DNA from 4 places in the Paenibacillus sp. FSL H8-0259 genome. Region 1 is predicted to be linked to each of the others. Evidence: riboswitches for the same ligand, from Rfam matches in the RefSeq annotation. Region 1 holds a riboswitch; each other region holds the start of a gene.

Region 1 (4,609 bases):
TCCGAATTTATCCATGCCGGGAACGGTGTTCTTCGCCGCATTCGGCAGCTTTCGCAGCCCGATCAGCACACAGATAATACCGATGGGGATATTAATCAGGAAGATCCAGCGCCAGGAGTGGTATTCCACCAGCCAGCCTGACAATACAGGACCAATCGCCGGAGCGAACAGCACGGGAATTCCCATAATCCCCATAACAACGCCGACTTTACTCTTCGGAGCCAGTCTGTACACATAAGCCATCCCGACCGGGAGCACACAGCCCCCTCCAAGACCCTGCAATACCCGGAAAACGACCAGCCATTCTGCACTGCTTGGCGTTGCACACAGAATGGAGCCGATCGTAAACACAATAACAGCTGTCAAAAAGACGTTCTTAGCCCCGAACCGGTCAGACAGCCAGCCTGACAGCGGAATGACCGAAGCCTGCGCCAGCATATACCCGGTTACGACCCACTGCAGCGTATGCAGGTCTGTATTGAAATCCACTACCATCCTGGACAATGCCACATTCATTGCCGTACTATCCAGCACGACCATAAATACGCCGGCAATAATCGCCAGCAGCGGAACTAGAATGCCGGATAACCGGAAATCGGCATCCTGCTTCAAGGTCTGATCCATACTCCTTCTCCTCCTGAACTGTCCGCTGTCATCTACGTTGACCTGCGGGCAGGTTTGTCTATATAATTAGTGAACGGACAATTGTCCGCGTTCGCATTTCATAGTCTACGGACAATTGTCCGATGTGTCAAGCGGAATACGCCAATTCCCCACACTTGATTCGTTTACCGGCAGAATAGAGATTTCTTAGGACGCACTGTAGGCATAAATGTTGTATATTTTGCAGCTTTGATTCATGGATAGCCGGGTTTCCGGATGGATTGTTGTATGAAATGCAAGAATAGTTCTGCTAAACTGCTTGAACAAGCTGAAATAATGCATTTTATACAACAATTTGGGATTTAGGCCGATCGAATGAGGGAAATGTTGTATTATGGGCAGGATTTACTTTATATGAAAGGGGATATCATGAAAAAAACAGAAACGGAAGTTGAACCTGTAACATCAGCAGCTCCGGACAATACAGAGAACACAGAGAACAAAGATAACACAGTGAACACAGACATCGCTGCAAAAGAACCCGCCGATCCTTATATGCAGCGGATACTCGAGGCGGCCCGCCAGCTGTTCACCGAGAGCGGCCTCGAAGCTGTCAGTATGTACGGCATCGCCAAACGGGCCGGTATAGGGCAGGGATCGCTCTACCGCCGCTTCACTGATAAGGGCGAAATCTGTTCGGCCCTGCTGCTGGACAGCACCGAGCAGTTTCTGTCGGGGATGGAACAGCAGCTTGCTGCCAGCGCTGGTGAAACGGCTGCCCTCGCGCATCTGCAGAGCAGCATTGAGCAGGTCGTTGGTTTCATTGAGCAATATGCGGAGCTCTTGAACATGATCAAATCCGAATTCACCGGCAAGAAGCAGCTTACCCAGTTCGAACATCCTTTTTTCCAGCGGCTCGGAGTGATTATGGGTGAACTTCTGCACCGCGCATCCGCGAATGGAGAGATTATCGGGATCGATCCCCGCTTCGCTGCCACAGCGCTGATCTCTGTACTTAGTCCCGATCTTTACCTGTATGAACAGAAACGGAACGGCTCCTCCAAAGAGGAAATCTCGCGGGGAATTGTTGCGTTGTTCATCACCGGCCTCTCCAAGCGCTGAGCACAGGCTCTTTACAAGCGGGGAAATTATGGTATATTAAGTACCAATTACGAATTCAATAGCACCTGTTATTTCACTAGGGGAGTCGGCCGACTGAGACGGAGCTTAAGCTCCGGACCCTTGGAACCTGATCTGGATCATACCAGCGGAGGGAAGTGGAGCAGAATGTATCAGCGGTTCCGCGTCTTTGCAAACTGACTGTACCTTCAGGCCCATTCATTTCCTCCGGAAATGGATGGGTCTTTCTTGTTTTCGTAGCGTAATCACTTTTCCCTAAGGAGGCTTGCTTCCCCATCCTATGATCAACATCGCTAACCTGTCCTATTCTTTCGGCGCAGCTTCAAGGGCTCCGGTCTTCTCCGGAATCTCCATGAAGGTCCGCCGCGGCGAGTTCATCTCCGTCGTGGGTGCCAGCGGCTGCGGCAAAAGTACGCTGTTCAAGATTATCGCCGGCCTGCTGGAACCCGGCAGCGGCGAGGTTGCCCTGCATGGGCAACCGCCTAATAACGCCTCGGAGCGGCTCGGCCAGGTCGGCTATATGCCGCAGCGGGATCTCCTGCTGCCCTGGAGAACCGTACTGGACAATTGCCTGCTGCCCTGGGAACTGAAGCGGAGCGGCTCCAAAGAGGAAGCCGTTATTCAGATCCGCAGCATGCTGCAGCAGTTCGGTCTTGGTGATACGGGGGCTGCGTATCCGCATGAGCTGTCGGGCGGCATGCGCCAGCGGGTTGCGGTACTCCGCACCATTGCCGCCGGGAATGAGCTGCTCCTGCTGGACGAGCCGTTCGGGGCACTGGACGCCATAACCAAGCGGGAGCTTCACCGCTGGCTGCTGGAATTATGGTCAGGACTGGACAAGACTGTGCTGTTCATTACCCATGACCTTGAAGAAGCGCTTCTGCTTAGTGACCGCATCTATCTGATGACCGGCAGTGCCGGGGGCGGTATGCAGGAGTTCATCACCGGTCTTCCCCGCCCCAGACATCATAGTCAGAATTACGAACCGCAGTTTGTTGCCCTGCGGCAGGATTTGGAGCTGAAGCTGTATGACAACCGTCTTCTATAGAAGATTGCTGCGGGAGTACAGCCCGGCTATTCTGCTTGTGCTGCTGATTCTTGCGGTCTGGGAAACGGTGTCCCGGCTGGGGCTGATTCCTCCGTTCATCCTGCCGGCTCCCACTGCCATCTGGATTGCTCTGATGGAAGACAGGCATTTACTCTTCGGCGTTCACCTGCCTGCAACGCTGCTTGAGGTACTAACAGGCTTCGCTCTGTCCGTCTTCTGCGGCAGTCTGCTGGGAACGGGCATGCATCTGTTCAGGCCGCTGGCCAAAGCGCTGTATCCGCTGCTGATTATCAGCCAGACGATTCCGCTGGTTGCCCTCTCTCCCCTGTTTATCATGTGGTTCGGCTATACCTTGTGGAGTAAGGTTGCCGTAGTGTTCCTGACCGCCTTCTTCCCGGTGGTTGTCGGCACCTACGATGGGCTGGGCAAGAATACGGAGCAGTACCGCGAGCTGTTGTTGACGCTTGGCGCGAACCGCTGGCAGATTCTCCGCAAGGCTGCTGTTCCGCTGGCCCTGCCGTCCTTTTTCTCCGGACTGAAGCTGTCGGTGGTGTACTGCGTCATTGGCGCTACCATCGGCGAATGGCTTGGAGGCAGCCGGGGGCTTGGTTATTTCAGCCGGAGAATGGCCGGCAATCTGCAAAGTGCCGAGATGTTTGCCGCTGTTGTGCTGCTGTCCGCCCTTGGGATCACTTTGTTTCTGTGTATTGCTACGCTCGAGAAGTTATTTCTGAAGAAAAGAGGACGTTATTCATGACTCCAATCCGCTATAACCGTTATCTCTACACCCGTAGTGCTCAACCTTATAAGTTGCTGCCTTATATATTGCTCCTGTCTGTTCTTTTGGTGCTGCCGGGCTGCGCCGGCAATAACGGGTCGGCTGGCAATAACGTGCCGGCTGGCTCCGGCTCATCATCGGCATCATCCGCTCCGGCGGCAGCCGCAGACGGTACAGCCCATAAGCTGACGATCATGCTCGACTGGTATCCGAACGCCGTTCATTCCTTTTTGTATGCGGCACAGAGTGAGGGGTATTTTGCCGAAGAGGGGCTTGATGTTGAGATACAGATGCCTGCCGACAGCAACGACGCGCTGAAACTGGTAGCTGCCGGACAAGTCGATCTGGCCCTCAGCTACCAGCCGCAGGTGCTGATGGCCCGGGGAGAGCAGATTCCGGTCAAATCCGTTGCCGCTCTGGTACGGCATCCCCTGAACCATCTCATGGTTTCCGCAGACAGCGGAATAACCCGGCCCGGGGAGCTCTCAGGCAAGCAAGCCGGTTACTCCTCCATTCCGCTGTATGAAGCCATGCTGCACACTATGATCCAAACCGATGGCGGCGATCCCGCCTCCCTGAAGCTGATTGACGTCGGCTTTGAGCTTATCCCTGCCCTCTCCACCGGGCGTGTGGATGGAATTATGGGCGGATTCATCAACCATGAGCAGCTGATATTAGAGCAGGAAGGCCATCCTGTGCGTTCGTTCAATCCTGTTGACTACGGGGTTCCTGATTATTATGAGCTGGTGCTGGTCGCAAGTGACCAGGGTCTGCAGAATTCCTCGGAATATTTCCAGAAGTTCATGAATGCTGCGCGCAAGGGTCAGCAGTTCGTCACTAAGCAGCCGGAGCAGGCGCTGAAGCTTCTGCTGGAGCATCAGGATGCCACCGCACCGCTTGATGAAGCCATCGAGAAGCGCAGCCTGGAAATTCTGCTGCCGCTGATGGATGCCGGTGCACAGCCCTTCGGTTATCAGGATAGCGTTTCCTGGGAGAATGTGCGCAAATGGCTGAGCGAGGGCGGTCTGCTGGCTGAGGAA
Region 2 (4,609 bases), 3.4 Mb from region 1:
TGATTGGAGAGAATCTGGAAGAAGCTGCAGCTCCTGAGGAAGAGCCGTTGCAAGCGGCTTCCAGCCCCAAGGGCCCGGCTGAATGGAAGGAAGACTGGCAGCGGATTATCGATCATACGGTGGCCATGATGGACCGGAGATATGATGCTGTGCAGAAGAAGGATGCAGAGTTTATCTGGAAGCAGTTCATCGGCAGCCTGTATCCGGATGTACCGTTATTCCGCAATGACGGCGGCTGGTGTGCGGCACTGGAGTATCTGACTGCCAGGCTGCACGGGCGTCCGGTCACCTTCCGCGAGGCGGCACAGCGTTACGGCGTCTCGGTCTCCATGGTAAGCCGCTATGCACGGCGGATCGACAGTGAATGCGATACCCAGGGCATGCTGCCGGGAACGGACGGCTTGTCGCCGTCCACCAACAATATTTGAACCCTTTTTTCAAATATAAGAATCTATACGTTTCTCACGATAACTTATCCTTATATTTCTCGCTGAAACGGTACCGTCTTAATAAAAGGACGATAAAGCCGTTTCCACTTGTAAATACAAACCTACTTGTAAGGAGGCCAATGTAATGTACAAAACGATTGTAATCGGAACAGGCCCGGCCGGGCTGACTGCCGCGATTTATCTGGCGCGCGCGAACCTGAGCCCGCTCGTAATTGAAGGCTTGCAGCCGGGAGGACAGCTGACAACGACGACAGAAGTGGAGAACTTTCCAGGCTTCCCTGAAGGAATTCTGGGTCCTGATCTGATGGACAACATGCGTAAGCAGGCCGAACGCTTCGGCGCTGAATTCAAGAATGGCTGGGTGGAGTCGGTTGACTTCTCACAGCGTCCGTTCAAGGTGACTGTAGACGGAATGGGTGTACTGGAAGCGGAGTCGGTCATTATTTCGACCGGCGCCTCCGCCAGATACCTGGGTATCCCGGGCGAGCAGGAGAATGTAGGACGCGGGGTCAGCACCTGTGCGACCTGTGACGGATTCTTTTTCCGTAACAAAAAAATTGTCGTGGTCGGCGGCGGCGATTCCGCGATGGAGGAAGCCAGCTTCCTGACCCGCTTTGCTTCCAGCGTAACGCTGGTGCACCGCCGTCCGGAGCTGCGTGCTTCGAAGATCATGCAGGACCGCGCACGCGACAACAGCAAGGTGTCATGGGCACTGAACCGCACGCCGCTTGAGGTAACCGTCGGCGATACCGGAGTTAAGGGCATCACCGTCCTTAACAATGAGACGGGACTTACCGAGCTGGTGGAAGCGGATGGTGTATTTGTCGCTATCGGACATACACCGAATACCGCTTTCTTAGGCGGGCAGATTAACACCGATGCCAATGGCTATATAGTGGTTAACCCGGGCACCACAGAGACGAATATTCCCGGCGTATTCGCTTGCGGCGACGTGCAGGATACGCGTTACCGTCAAGCCATATCGGCAGCCGGAACCGGCTGTATGGCCGCCATGGATGCCGAGAAGTTCCTGGAAGGCACGATGGTGCATGACTGGAGCGAATCGCTCGATAAATAACCGGAGAAGGTTCTTGTTATTTACGGGTTTACAAAAAAATCCTATACCAGTAGAATGTATTTAATTAGATAAGATACCCACTAGGGGAGCCTGAATAGGCTGAGACGGGAAAAGTGAATTTCCGGACCCTTGAACCTGATCTGGATCATACCAGCGTAGGAAAGTGGAGTCGGACCTTTTTTTGAATACAGTCTTATTGGGCTGTTCCTTTGATAAAGCCGCTCCAGGTGGAGCGGCTTTTTGACTTGCAAGAATTCATATGCCTTGTGCTATACATGATTCTTCGGCTCAGTCTGCTGCGTGAAATCTTATCTGATTGGCTCATAGGGCGAAGAGGAGGAGATTAGAATGCCAGAAATGATGAAGAACGAAGAGGTGGACCTTTCCCGATTTCCTGCAAGCCGCAAAGTGTATGTAGAGGGCTCGCGCCCGGATATTCAGGTTCCGATGCGGGAGATCAGCCTCAGCAGAACCGAGGGCGTTGCCGGGGAAGAGGAGAACGAACCGCTGCGTGTCTATGACACAAGCGGAATTTACACCGATGCTGCGCAAGAGGCTGACATTCGGAGGGGGCTGCCGCCGCACCGTTTATGCTGGATTGCGGAGCGTGGCGATTCGGAGGAATACACCGGAAGAGCTGTGCAGCCGCAGGATAATGGAATCCGCAGGGGCGGGCCGCCCGCAGAGGCTTATCCAGGGCTGCAGCGGAGTCCCCTGCGGGCACATGCGGGCAACAATGTTACCCAGCTGCATTATGCGCGGCAAGGGATCATTACTTCGGAAATGGAGTATATCGCGATCCGCGAGAATACCCGGCCGGAATTCGTAAGGGATGAGGTGGCCGCCGGACGGGCCATTATTCCGGCCAACATCAATCATCCCGAGAGCGAGCCGATGATTATTGGCCGTAACTTCCTGGTTAAGATCAATGCGAACATCGGAAATTCTGCGGTGTCTTCTTCTATTGAAGAGGAAGTGGAGAAGATGCGGTGGGCAACCCGCTGGGGGGCCGACACCATCATGGACCTCTCCACCGGCTCCAAGATTCATACCACCCGTGAATGGATTATACGCAATTCTCCTGTGCCTGTCGGCACGGTGCCCTTATACCAGGCGCTCGAAAAGGTGAACGGCATAGCCGAGGATTTAACCTGGGAGCTCTATCGCGACACGCTGATTGAGCAGGCGGAGCAGGGGGTCGATTACTTTACCATTCATGCCGGGGTGCTACAGCGCTATATTCCGCTGACTGCCGGAAGAATGACGGGAATCGTATCACGGGGCGGCTCGATTATGGCCGCTTGGTGCCTTGCCCATCAGCAGGAGAACTTTCTGTACACACACTTCGAAGCTATATGTGAGATTATGAAGACGTATGATGTGGCCTTCTCTCTGGGGGACGGACTTCGTCCGGGTTCTATAGCAGATGCCAATGACGAAGCTCAATTCGCTGAGCTGGAGACACTGGGAGAGCTGACAGCGCTGGCCTGGAAGCACGATGTTCAGGTAATGGTTGAGGGCCCGGGGCATGTGCCGATGCACAAGATTAAGGAGAATATGGACAAGCAGCTCGAGATTTGCCGGGAAGCCCCTTTTTACACCCTGGGTCCGCTCACTACCGATATTGCACCCGGTTATGATCATATCACTTCAGCCATCGGGGCGGCGATGATCGGCTGGCTCGGGACGGCTATGCTGTGTTACGTTACACCCAAGGAGCATTTAGGTCTGCCTAACAAGAATGACGTGCGCGAGGGAGTCATTACCTACAAGATCGCTGCACATGCCGCAGACCTCGCCAAGGGGCATCCGGGTGCACAGGACAGGGATAATGCGCTGTCCAAGGCACGGTTCGAGTTTCGCTGGCGAGACCAGTTCCATCTCTCTCTGGACCCGGAAAGGGCGCTGGAGTATCATGATGAGACGCTTCCTGCGGAGGGGGCGAAGCAAGCTCATTTCTGCTCTATGTGCGGTCCTAAATTCTGCAGCATGCGGATTTCGCATGATATCCGTAATTCCTACAGATTGAGCAGGTCGCTGTAAAAAGGCAAGTCTTCTATAGCTATTTCCCTGCTGTCCCATGCTGTAAAAGGCGTGAGGGCAGCTTTTCTTATGCGCGAATAGCACAAGATTCTTCTCCCTATTATGTGAAACCATGCACAACCGTTGGCGTAAATAGCATTATCCAAGTATAGGGAGTGAATCGAATGAGGAACAAAGACTGGCTCAAGGAAAGCGAACGTTTCAATCAAGCGGCTGAATACTATGATAGGTATAGACCCAGTTATCCATTCGCCCTGATTGAGCAGATTGTACAAGAAGCCTCTCTGACTAAGGAGTCCAGAATTCTTGAGATCGGTGCCGGGAGCGGTAAAGCCTCCGAATTATTCCTGGACCGCGGGTATGAGCTGCTATGTATTGAACCGGGCCCACAACTGGCGGAATTGGGAAGACAGAAGCATAGGGATAAAAACGTGCGATTTGTAACCTCCAGATTCGAGCACTGGTCTGGGCCGGAGAAGGATTTCGACCTGATCTTCTCCGCTCAAGCCTTTCATTGGGTGCCGCAGCCGGAAGGTTACAAGAAATGTGGGCGGCTGCTGAAGCCGGGAGGGCGGCTCGCGCTCTTTTGGAATTTTTATCTGCAGGGAGACAGTGAGATGGAGCAAGAGATTGCCGAGGTCTGTGCGGAGTATGAGGTATTCTGGTTTAATAAGCGGGATGTAATTGAACAGAGAGTGGAGCGAACTGTAGCAGAGCTGTCCGGCAGCGGAAATTTCAGAGCCCCGGAGGTCTACCGGTATCCTTGGGACAGCAGGGATGACGCGGATAGCTTCATTAACTTCCTGCGGACCTGCAACGGGTTCATCGGGCTGAAGGAAGCGGAGCAGATTGAATTAAGCGCCAGGTTACATAAGCTGATCGGCCGGAATGGCGGCACCCTGCAAAGGAATTTTATATGTACGCTTTTCATAGCCGAAGCCTTGAATTCTGTGAATTCTTAACATACATGGCTGTCCCTATGCTGTAACAGGCGTACGGGCAGCTTTTTCCTTAAAAGCTAATATGTTGTGGGGTAATT
Region 3 (4,609 bases), 1.0 Mb from region 1:
GGGCCTCCTGACGCCATTCGTACATTCCCAGCAGGGCTCCGATATTTACCGAGCGGAATCCGGCCAGGCAGCCACGCTCAGGCGCATCCAGTCGGTTGCGGTACACCCGCTTGGGACCCTTCACATGCAGCTGGCGGTAAGTCTCCTGATGATAGACCTCCTGATACAGCGTCAGACCGTCTACTCCTGCCTGTCTGAGGTCAGCGTATTCTTCGGTAGTGAGCGGATTCACTTCAATGCTGACTGAAGAGAAATAGCCGCGGAGCACCTCCACGCAGTCTTTCAGATAACTGACCGGACTTTCATTCCGGGATTCTCCGGTCAGAATCAGAATGTGGCGCAGCCCTGTGGCTGCGATTGTTTCCGCTTCCCGCCGGACCTCCTCCAGTGTCAGTTTTTTGCGCGGAAAATCATAGATAGAGCTAAAGCTGCAGTAGGTACAATGGTTGACGCAGAAATCAGCCAGATACATCGGTGTAAACAGCTGCATCACATGACCGAATTGCGTACGTGTCAATCTATGCGCCTTCTGCGCCATCTCTTCGAGGTAAGGCTCCGCTGCCGGTGACAGCAAAGCCATCACCCCGTCCTCGTCCAGCCGCTCCAGACGAAGCGCCCGCTTCACATCAAGCGCAGTATACTGCTTCCATGCCCCCTCGTAGGGAAGCTTGTCCAGCCGTGTCAGCCTATCATAAAAGCTCATGTCCTTCCCCCCTCTTCATAAACAGCATCAGTCATGCCAGAAATCCGGTCAACGGCGAAGAAGCTGCGGCTGTCTCTTCCACCGGCCCCAGCCCGGCCAGATAGGCCTTCCGCCCCGCCGACACCGCTTCGCGGAATGCCTCCGCCATCAGCTGCGGGTCCCGGGCGGTGGCAATTGCCGTATTCAGCAGCACAGCGGCTGCGCCCATTTCCATCGCCTCAGCAGCCTCGGAGGGTCTGCCAATACCGGCATCCACGATGATGGGCAGACCCGTTTCTGATATCAGAATCCGGATCAGCTCCTTGGTCTGCAGCCCGCGGTTAGAGCCGATTGGCGCTCCCAGCGGCATGACGGCTGCAGCTCCGGCCGCCTTCAGCCGGAGTGCGGCTGACAGATCAGGACTCATGTAGGGCAGAACTACGAAACCCTCCGCAGCTAGGATTTCCGTGGCTCGGATCGTCTCGGTATTATCAGGCAGCAGATATTTCTGATCATTGATAACCTCAATCTTCACCCAGTCTCCCAGCCCCGCTGACCTTGCCAGCCGGGCAATGCGTACCGCTTCCTCTGCGGTGCGCGCACCGGAGGTATTGGGCAGCAGCGTCATGTGGGAAGGAATATGGCTGATAATATTGTCCTTGCTCTCCGGATCTACCCGGCGCAGGGCAACCGTAATGACCTGTGAACCCGAGCGGGCGATCACTTCGGGAATAAGAGTGTTGCGGCTGTATTTTCCGGTCCCGATGAACAGTCTGCTCGTTAAAGTAACTCCTCCAATAATCAAAGGATCCTGCATCATATCGCCTCCTGTGATAAGTCGCTGCCTTTATCTTAATTGCGTATTGGCGTATTGGCATTCTTGCATCTGCCGCACGCACAGTTACCAGTTACCTAGCCTCCGCCGACAAAATGAACCAGCTCAACTCGGTCACCTTCATTCAGCAATGTATCTTCATAAACCTCTCTGCCGGCAAGCTCACCATTCAGCTCCACAATAACCAGCTTCCCGGTCCACTCAGGCCGGGCCAGAAGATCAGCCAGCGTCCGGCAGCTCTCTTCATACCTTCCTCTGCGTCCGTTAACGGTCAAATTCATTCCAGTTCACCTCCTTTGCCCGGTATGGGGGTCATTCAGGACTTCAGCATATGCTGCGGCCTGAACGGATGATCTGTAAGCCTCAGCGGCGCCAGCAGGATCCGTCGCTCCGCATATCCCGGACATTACGGCTATTCCGGCAGCCCCCTTCGACAGAACGATTCCGGTATTGCCCGGTGTGATGCCTCCGATAGCAATCAGCGGTATACTGCTGGAGCGGACAGCCACTTCCAGCTGCTCCAGGCCCCGTTCCCGCTGTCCGGGCTTGCAGGCCGTAGGAAATACATGTCCATACAGACAAAAGTCCGCTCCCTGCTGTCCGGCGCGTGCCGCTTCCTCCGGGGAATGCACCGACCTGCCCAGCCGCAGGCCCGGGGCAATACCGCTCGCCTTGGCAGGCGGCAGGCTGTGCCAGGCCAATTGGACGCCGGCTGCCCCTGCTGCCAGAGCCACATCAATCCGGTCATTAATAACCAGCTTTGAGGGCGGAACCCCCGCTTGCAGCAACCGCTCTGCGGCAGCCAGAAGCTCAAGTGCGGACAGGGCTTTTTCCCGGAGATGGATATAATCCACCATGGTATGTACAGCAGCAGCCAGTCCGGCAAACTGCTCCGGATTCAGCCTCCCGTCCGAGATCAAATGGATTTCTTTCAGCACCTTCACCTTCCCTTCTATACGGCATTCCGGAAAATACAAAAAGACCGCCCCCTGTATCAGGAAGCAGTCCGGAATATAAGCAGGAATACCGGGTAAGCCGTTACCCCCGCTGCATTATTCATTCTCCACTTCCCTACGCTGGTATAAACCAGATCAGGTTCAAAGGGTCCGAACAGATATGTTCGTCTCAGCCTTGCGGCACCCCTAGTGATCGTTCATATTCTATTGTTCTTGCAGTTTGTATATTAGCATATTATTCCTGTAAGAGCTATTCTTTAATAGATTCAATTATTAAGTCCAGCGGGTTTAAGCGGCAAAAAAGCCAGCCTTCCGGCTGACTTTTCATCTGTTGAACGTTTGATTCTTTAAACAGTATAAACTTATCCGGCTTACAAAGCAGTGCCAATGGTCAGCCGTTAACGATCTCGCCGCCGTTCACATGCATGACCTGACCGCTTACATAAGAGGAATCGTCAGAAGCCAGATACACATAGGCCGGTGCCAGCTCCTCGGGCTGTCCCGGACGCTTCATCGGCTGGGTGCCGCCGAATTCACTGACCTTCTTCGCGTCAAACGTAGACGGAATCAGCGGCGTCCAGATCGGGCCCGGTGCTACCGCGTTTACCCGGATGCCTTTGTCTGCGAGATTCATCGACAGGGAGCGGGTGAAGCTGAGAATTGCTCCTTTGGTGGACGAATAGTCCAGCAGCTGCGGGCTGCCGCGGTACGCCGTGATAGACGTAGTGTTGATGATCGTGGAGCCTTTTTTGAGATGGGGCATCGCTGCCTTGGTCAGATAGAACATGGAGAATATATTCGTCCGGAACGTCCGCTCCAGCTGCTCGGCGGTAATGTCCTCAATGGTCTCCTGCGGATGCTGCTCTGCCGCATTGTTAATCAGGATGTCCAGCTTGCCGAGTCCCTCAATGGTTTTATTAATCAGATCCTGACAGAAGGCCTCAACCCCGATATCACCGGAGATCAGAATACACTTCCGCCCCTCCTGCTCCACCTGGCGCTTGGTTTCTTCCGCATCTTCATGCTCATTCAGATAGGATATCACTACATCTGCGCCTTCTTTGGCAAAATGAACGGCAACCGCACGACCGATTCCACTGTCCCCTCCGGTAATGAGTGCGGCCTTGCCCAGCAGCTTGCCTGCTGCCTTGTAAGCTGAGGTTTCAAACTCCGGAAGCGGATTCATCTCGCTTTCAATTCCGGGCTGCTGGTCCTGTACCTGCGGAGGCAGGGTTTTGACGGGTTGTTTGCTGGTGTCTGGCATAATCCATTCTCCTTTCGCTGTACCGTTATACTGTTTTTACTAATCATGTTAGGTTGGCTAAAAGTCTGGTGTTTATGCATCATACTTGCCTAGCAAAAATCGCTTTACGTTATTTTACTTACCACATAGGGAAGCCGGCCAAACAGAAAATCTTGAGTCCAACGCGTTCCCGCTCCATTTTAGAGCCTGCAGAAGGAGAGTTATCCTCATGTCCAAAAAATCAAAAAGCATCATCGTTGCCGTCAAAGGTGTCATCCTGTATCAGGGCAGAATCCTCATCGTCAAGCGGGCTGCCGCCGATTCTGCAGGTGCCGGAAGCTGGGAATGTGCCGGAGGCAAAATCGAATTCGGTGAAAGCCTGGAGGCTGCACTGGAAAGAGAAATTCTTGAGGAAACCGGACTGGCGGTTACGACAGAACGTATCCTTTATGCGGTGACCCTGCTCACTGACCCTGCTAGACAGGTAGTGATTATCACCTATTTATGCCGCGCAGCCCGTGGCGAAATCCAGCTCTCGGAAGAGCATACCGATTACCGCTGGTGCACCGTGAGCGAAATGAACGCCCTGCTGCCGCCGCAGATTATCGCTGACTTTCAGGAGCACGGCATTTTTGAGCTGGAAGGGTTGTTACGGTAAGTAATGAACGGTTTCTACAAGAATATTATATATATCCGGACATTTTTATATCCTATACTTTCTCTTGGAAGACAACCATCTTCACTGGAGGGTTCACTATCTGCCATGGGAAATGAAAATGAGATTATACGATTGACTAACGCGACGTTAATCGACGGAACGGGGCGCCAGCCGCTGTACAATGCAAGCATTGAAATTGTTAATGGCCGGTTCGGCATGATTGCCGGGCCAGGGA
Region 4 (4,609 bases), 3.1 Mb from region 1:
TAAGCCAGGGCAGCAGATGGAGCAGCAGAGCCACAATGAGGCCGATGCCGGTGCCGACCGGGAAGCCGATCAGGGTCAGCCGCAGCGTTGCGGCCGTATGCGCCCAGATCCCGGAGGCATTGCCGCGTGATTCACGCGCGATATCGGACGGGCTGGGCAGCTGCCAGGCCGGGATATGGAACACCGATACCGCAATTTGCCATGCGCCCAGAAAAAAGATGACCGCCACAAGGGGCGGCCAGATTTGTCTCCAGGTGCTTCTCACGGCCGGTATTTCTCCGTCAGCTTGTCCATGCTGATGCCGCTGGGATTATGGGCGATCTTGATCTGGGAGATCACGCTCGGGCTGCCGGAGGCAATCAGTGCCTCATGCATCTGACGTACAACTTCCAGCAGCTCCGTGAGCTCGCCTTCCATGGTGGTATCAAGCGGATTCACCTGGTGTTTAACCCCCGACTTCTGAATTACCTCAATCGCAGTGTCCACGTAAGGGATCGAATCCTCATTGTTTGGAGCCTTGGGAATTACCTGAATGCTAAGCAGTGTATTAGCCATTTATTATTCATTCCTCTCATGTGAGCTAGTGTCATTACTATTCCAACCGGTGTTTATGGGCCTTCCGGCAAAAATTCATTCGTAAATGTACTTGCGGCATCGAGCGGTTTGTCCAGCAGCTTCAGGCCGTACATCCACTCGGCATAATTCTGCCAGATTTCTAGCTTCTGCTCACCCCAGCGGGCGGCATCGTCCTTGTATTTCGGGCTGAGCCATTTCTGGCTGGCCAGCACCAGCTCGGGATCAAGATCAGGCACGGCATCAGACAGGACCGTGGCCGCTTCTTCCGGATGGTCGATCGCGTATTGGTAACCTTTCGACGTAGCTTTGAGGAAAGCCTTCACCACTTCCGGATGCTCGGCGATTTCCTTCTCACTGGTGGTCAGCACCGGTGTGTAGTAATCCAGCTGCGGCGCATAATCCTTCAGGTACAGCATATCCAGCGGCTCGCCGCGCAGCTCGGCTTCGATCCCGGTCCAGGCGTAGAAGATCCAGGCAAAGTCGATATCGCGTTTCACCGCAGTGAAGAAGTCAGCTTCGCCGATATTCACCAATTTCACTTTGGAGACGTCTCCGCCATCGGGGTCCATGATGGCTTTCATAGCTGCTTCTTCCGCTGGAGAGCCCCAGCCTCCGTAGGTTTTGCCTTCGAAGTCTTTCGGCGTCTTAATGTTGCGGTCCTTCGGAGCGGCAAAGCCGGAGGTATTATGCTGAATGATAGCGGCGATGGAGACGAGCGGCACATCCTGCAGGCGGGCCAGGGTGAGCGCCTCCTGTGCACTGATGCCAAACTGGGCTTCACCGGAAGTAACCATGGCGTCAGATCCGGCAGCACCCGGCTGCACGATCTCCACGTCAAGACCTTCCTCCGCGTAATATCCCAGCTCCTTGGCGGTATACAGGCCGGTGTGATTCGTGTTCGGCGTCCAGTCCAGCGCAATCTTAACCGGGGTCAATTCTTTAGGCGCGTCGGTGGTACTGGCGGCTGCGGTTGCTTCAGGTGCAGCGGTGCTGTTCCCGGCGGCAGGTGTGCTGCCTCCGGCATTGCTGCCCGGGTTGACGTTCCCGTTGCCGCATCCGGCCATCACGAGCACAAGCATAGAGCTGAGCAGCAGCGGTAATACTTTTTTGACTCCCATTTCTCTTCTCTCTCCTTCCAGCAATCCCTAGTCTTCCAAAATTCAGAGTAACCCATACCAAAAAGCGCCCCGGAGACCGGGACGCCAGTTACTTGCGCAAGGTGAGTTCAACTTCAGGCCCATGAAGGGGCTCGGGGTTGAATGAAGATTCCTACGCTGGCATTATCCAGATCAGGTATAAGGGTCAGTATCTTGTGGGATACAATCTCAGCCGGCCAATTCCAGCACCCCTGGTTCTATGAAGTTCACGGGTATTGCTATGTTCTTACGGTGTATTATAGACGCCGCTCTTGCGGTTGTCCAGTCTCCCCGTCCTAATCTTCAAGCTTTAGCGGCAGAATCCAGGGGCCTTTGAGCAGGAATAGAGGCTCCGACATTCTAAAACGCAGCGTATCCGCGCCGGGCTCTGCATCCAGAAGAAGAGTCTTCAAGATTCTTGGGAATGTCTCGGTATCCTGCCAGCCGTATGAATATTTGTCCCCAGAACCCGGATAGCGGATGAAGAAATGCGTCAGTGACTTTGCCGCTCCCGGGTCAAATTTCACATCCACATCTACACTGACAGCCGTTTCGCTGCTGCGTTCAATGCGGGTGAATTCTACCGGGAAACCGGCAATTTCAGCGGTAATATGAAGGGGCGCACTCTCCCCGCTGGCGGGCAGCGGCAGAACGACCTCCCGGGAGAGTGCCTTTCGTTCCGCTATTTCGATGTAAGGGATGACGACCCTGTAAGACTGTTCTTCAGCTGATGCCAATTCCCGGAACGAGAACTCCGACGGGTAGACCATGGTTGAAGGAGGTTCAACCTTTGCTTTGACTCCCTCTGCATTCTCGACATACAGGCCATTCCAGGATACCAGCGGCTCCAATGAATAAGAATGGACGGCAGAGAACGAATCTGAAAGGGCCGGAACTAATTCAACGCGGACAAGTCCGTCATCCAGACGAACCGGAAAAGCCGTAATCCGCACATCCTGGTGCACATCGCTTGCACCTAAATGCTGCAGATCATCGGCGGTCACCGGTGCTTGAAGCACCAGTGGCCCGACTGCTGCTGCATTGATATACAGAGTAACCGGTTCAGCGGTTTCAAGCTCCAAATTTCCGGGAAGTGCAGCACTGTAGCTTGCATACCAGTCTCCGGATGCAGAAGACCGCATATTGGAAGTAAAGGTATAACGGTCCCCTCCAATGTCTGCCTGAAATTCAGTAATGACGGGAGTCTGCTGTCCACGCAGCGTAATGGTCCCGCTGTTCTCCTGCAGAAGTACGGCATTGACTGTCAGCTTTCCCTTGCCTATGGAAGCAGTGTAGGGCTTCTCCAGAACATAAAGCTGACTGCCCGGGCTGCTCTCCAGAACCGTACCGAAGCCGGGCAGGAAGCTAAGGGCTTGCTTTAGACCTGCCTGGACGTCAGGGGAGAACGCCAGCAGGCCTGCGGCCATAAGGATCGCGGCCGCCGCCGCTCCAATAGCTGCCCGCCGCCGCGGCTTGCGGACAGCAGCAGGCAGTTCAGGCGCCGGTTCAGTCTGAATAAGGTCGAGGGTACGGCTCTTGATCCGCTCAAGCGAAGCAATCTCTTCTTTAGACCCGGGTACGGGGCTTGACTCAGGCTCCGACAGTAATCCGTCCAGTGCAAGTTCAGCCTCGCTGAATTCCAGAAGATCGAGCTGATCAAATATGCTTTTCTCGCCGCTGTTCATATCCTTTACCATGACCCGAGTTCCCCCTTTCCATCTTCGCCAGTCAGATGTATAGCCTGCTTCAGCATTGTCCGGCAGCGGTACAGACGGCTCTCGACAGCTTTTTTACTGAAGCCAAAGGCCGCAGCCAGTTCATCCAGACTCTCGTATAGGTAATACCTGCGCAGAAACAGGCTGCGGTCCGGTTCACGGAGCTGCCCGATATAGCGGAGCAATTCCCCCGTTGCCTCACGTTGTAGAAATTCCTGTTCGGTGTTGGTCCCGCTCTGCATGTTAAGTGCTGCTTCGTTCAGCGTCCTGCCAAGTCCCGGCTGCAATTTACGCCTCAGATCCAGCGCCTTGTATTTTGCGAGCAGGAATATCCAGGTGCGGAAGGAAGCGCGTGACGGGTCGTAACGTCCGATATTGTTCCAGGCCGCCAGAAACACATCGCTGACACATTCCTCGGCATCCTCTGCACTCCCGCAGCCGGCCAGAATACGCCGGACCAGTCTGTGCACATCGGGTCCGTAGAAGTCGATGGCATCCGCGAGAGCTTGCTTATCTTTAGTTCTGAACCGGCCGGGCCAGTCCAGGCTGTCATGATCATTACGCGTCATAGGAACCTCCGGCATTTCTTTTCATGAGTTACCCACTAATAAGTCGTATATGTATTACTACGCATGCCTGCGGGAAGATCACTCAGAAGATTTGTGAAGTGAATAATAAAAAAAGCCGCCGTCACCGGCAGCCCCTCAATCCTTATCATAGAACCGCTTCTTACGGCGGCTTCGTAATCCGTTCCACGCCTCCCTCAGCGTCAGGCCCAGACTGACTGCGATCCCGGAGAAGGTGAGGAACAGCGCCAGGTACTCAAACCCAGAGTACTCCAGCATTTTGCTCCAATCGATGGGTGCCTTCAAGTCCTCAATGACCTGATTCATCCCGTAAATCCCGCTTATTACCGTAAATACAGTCAGGACCATCAGCAGCGTATCCCGGCGTTTGGCCTGAAATTTATCCTGATACTGGAACAGGTCATTCAAGGTCATCTTCACTTCATCGAACAGGGCGTCGTTGCCGTAAACCTTGCGCAGCTGGAAGAAGATCTCCCGTCCCTGCGACTGCGAAATCAGCTCCAGAAAGTAGAATTTGGCCGAGAACTTATTAATCAGGAAGATCAGATTCTCGATCTCGTCATAATCGTGGTTGATGCGCAGCCGGGAATGCAGA

Evidence for each region. A riboswitch is a leader RNA that binds a small molecule or an ion and turns the genes downstream of it on or off. The one in region 1 is predicted to bind thiamine pyrophosphate.
Region 2: another riboswitch for thiamine pyrophosphate. It lies ahead of thiC (phosphomethylpyrimidine synthase ThiC); the one in region 1 lies ahead of NSU01_RS15210 (ABC transporter ATP-binding protein).
Region 3: another riboswitch for thiamine pyrophosphate. It lies ahead of NSU01_RS10910 (thiamine phosphate synthase); the one in region 1 lies ahead of NSU01_RS15210 (ABC transporter ATP-binding protein).
Region 4: another riboswitch for thiamine pyrophosphate. It lies ahead of NSU01_RS02175 (ABC transporter substrate-binding protein); the one in region 1 lies ahead of NSU01_RS15210 (ABC transporter ATP-binding protein).

Annotation. Positions count from the first base shown of each region.
Region 1 covers NZ_CP150147.1:3,604,530-3,609,138, reverse strand. The annotation lists gene NSU01_RS15220 (DHA2 family efflux MFS transporter permease subunit) at 1-624, opposite strand, end outside; gene NSU01_RS15215 (TetR/AcrR family transcriptional regulator) at 1,033-1,725, shown strand; TPP riboswitch at 1,794-1,896, shown strand; gene NSU01_RS15210 (ABC transporter ATP-binding protein) at 2,009-2,791, shown strand; gene NSU01_RS15205 (ABC transporter permease) at 2,772-3,548, shown strand; gene NSU01_RS15200 (ABC transporter substrate-binding protein) at 3,545-4,609, shown strand, end outside.
Region 2 covers NZ_CP150147.1:158,523-163,131, forward strand. The annotation lists gene NSU01_RS00795 (tetratricopeptide repeat protein) at 1-428, shown strand, start outside; gene trxB (thioredoxin-disulfide reductase) at 574-1,527, shown strand; TPP riboswitch at 1,600-1,706, shown strand; gene thiC (phosphomethylpyrimidine synthase ThiC) at 1,876-3,570, shown strand; gene NSU01_RS00810 (class I SAM-dependent methyltransferase) at 3,735-4,532, shown strand.
Region 3 covers NZ_CP150147.1:2,586,352-2,590,960, reverse strand. The annotation lists gene thiH (2-iminoacetate synthase ThiH) at 1-703, opposite strand, end outside; gene NSU01_RS10920 (thiazole synthase) at 735-1,499, opposite strand; gene thiS (sulfur carrier protein ThiS) at 1,595-1,798, opposite strand; gene NSU01_RS10910 (thiamine phosphate synthase) at 1,805-2,494, opposite strand; TPP riboswitch at 2,569-2,671, opposite strand; gene NSU01_RS10905 (SDR family oxidoreductase) at 2,865-3,737, opposite strand; gene NSU01_RS10900 (NUDIX domain-containing protein) at 3,946-4,374, shown strand; gene NSU01_RS10895 (amidohydrolase family protein) at 4,480-4,609, shown strand, end outside.
Region 4 covers NZ_CP150147.1:499,875-504,483, forward strand. The annotation lists gene NSU01_RS02165 (ABC transporter permease) at 1-265, opposite strand, end outside; gene NSU01_RS02170 (MTH1187 family thiamine-binding protein) at 262-555, opposite strand; gene NSU01_RS02175 (ABC transporter substrate-binding protein) at 609-1,694, opposite strand; TPP riboswitch at 1,826-1,936, opposite strand; gene NSU01_RS02180 (hypothetical protein) at 2,009-3,409, opposite strand; gene NSU01_RS02185 (sigma-70 family RNA polymerase sigma factor) at 3,403-3,996, opposite strand; gene NSU01_RS02190 (hypothetical protein) at 4,132-4,609, opposite strand, start outside.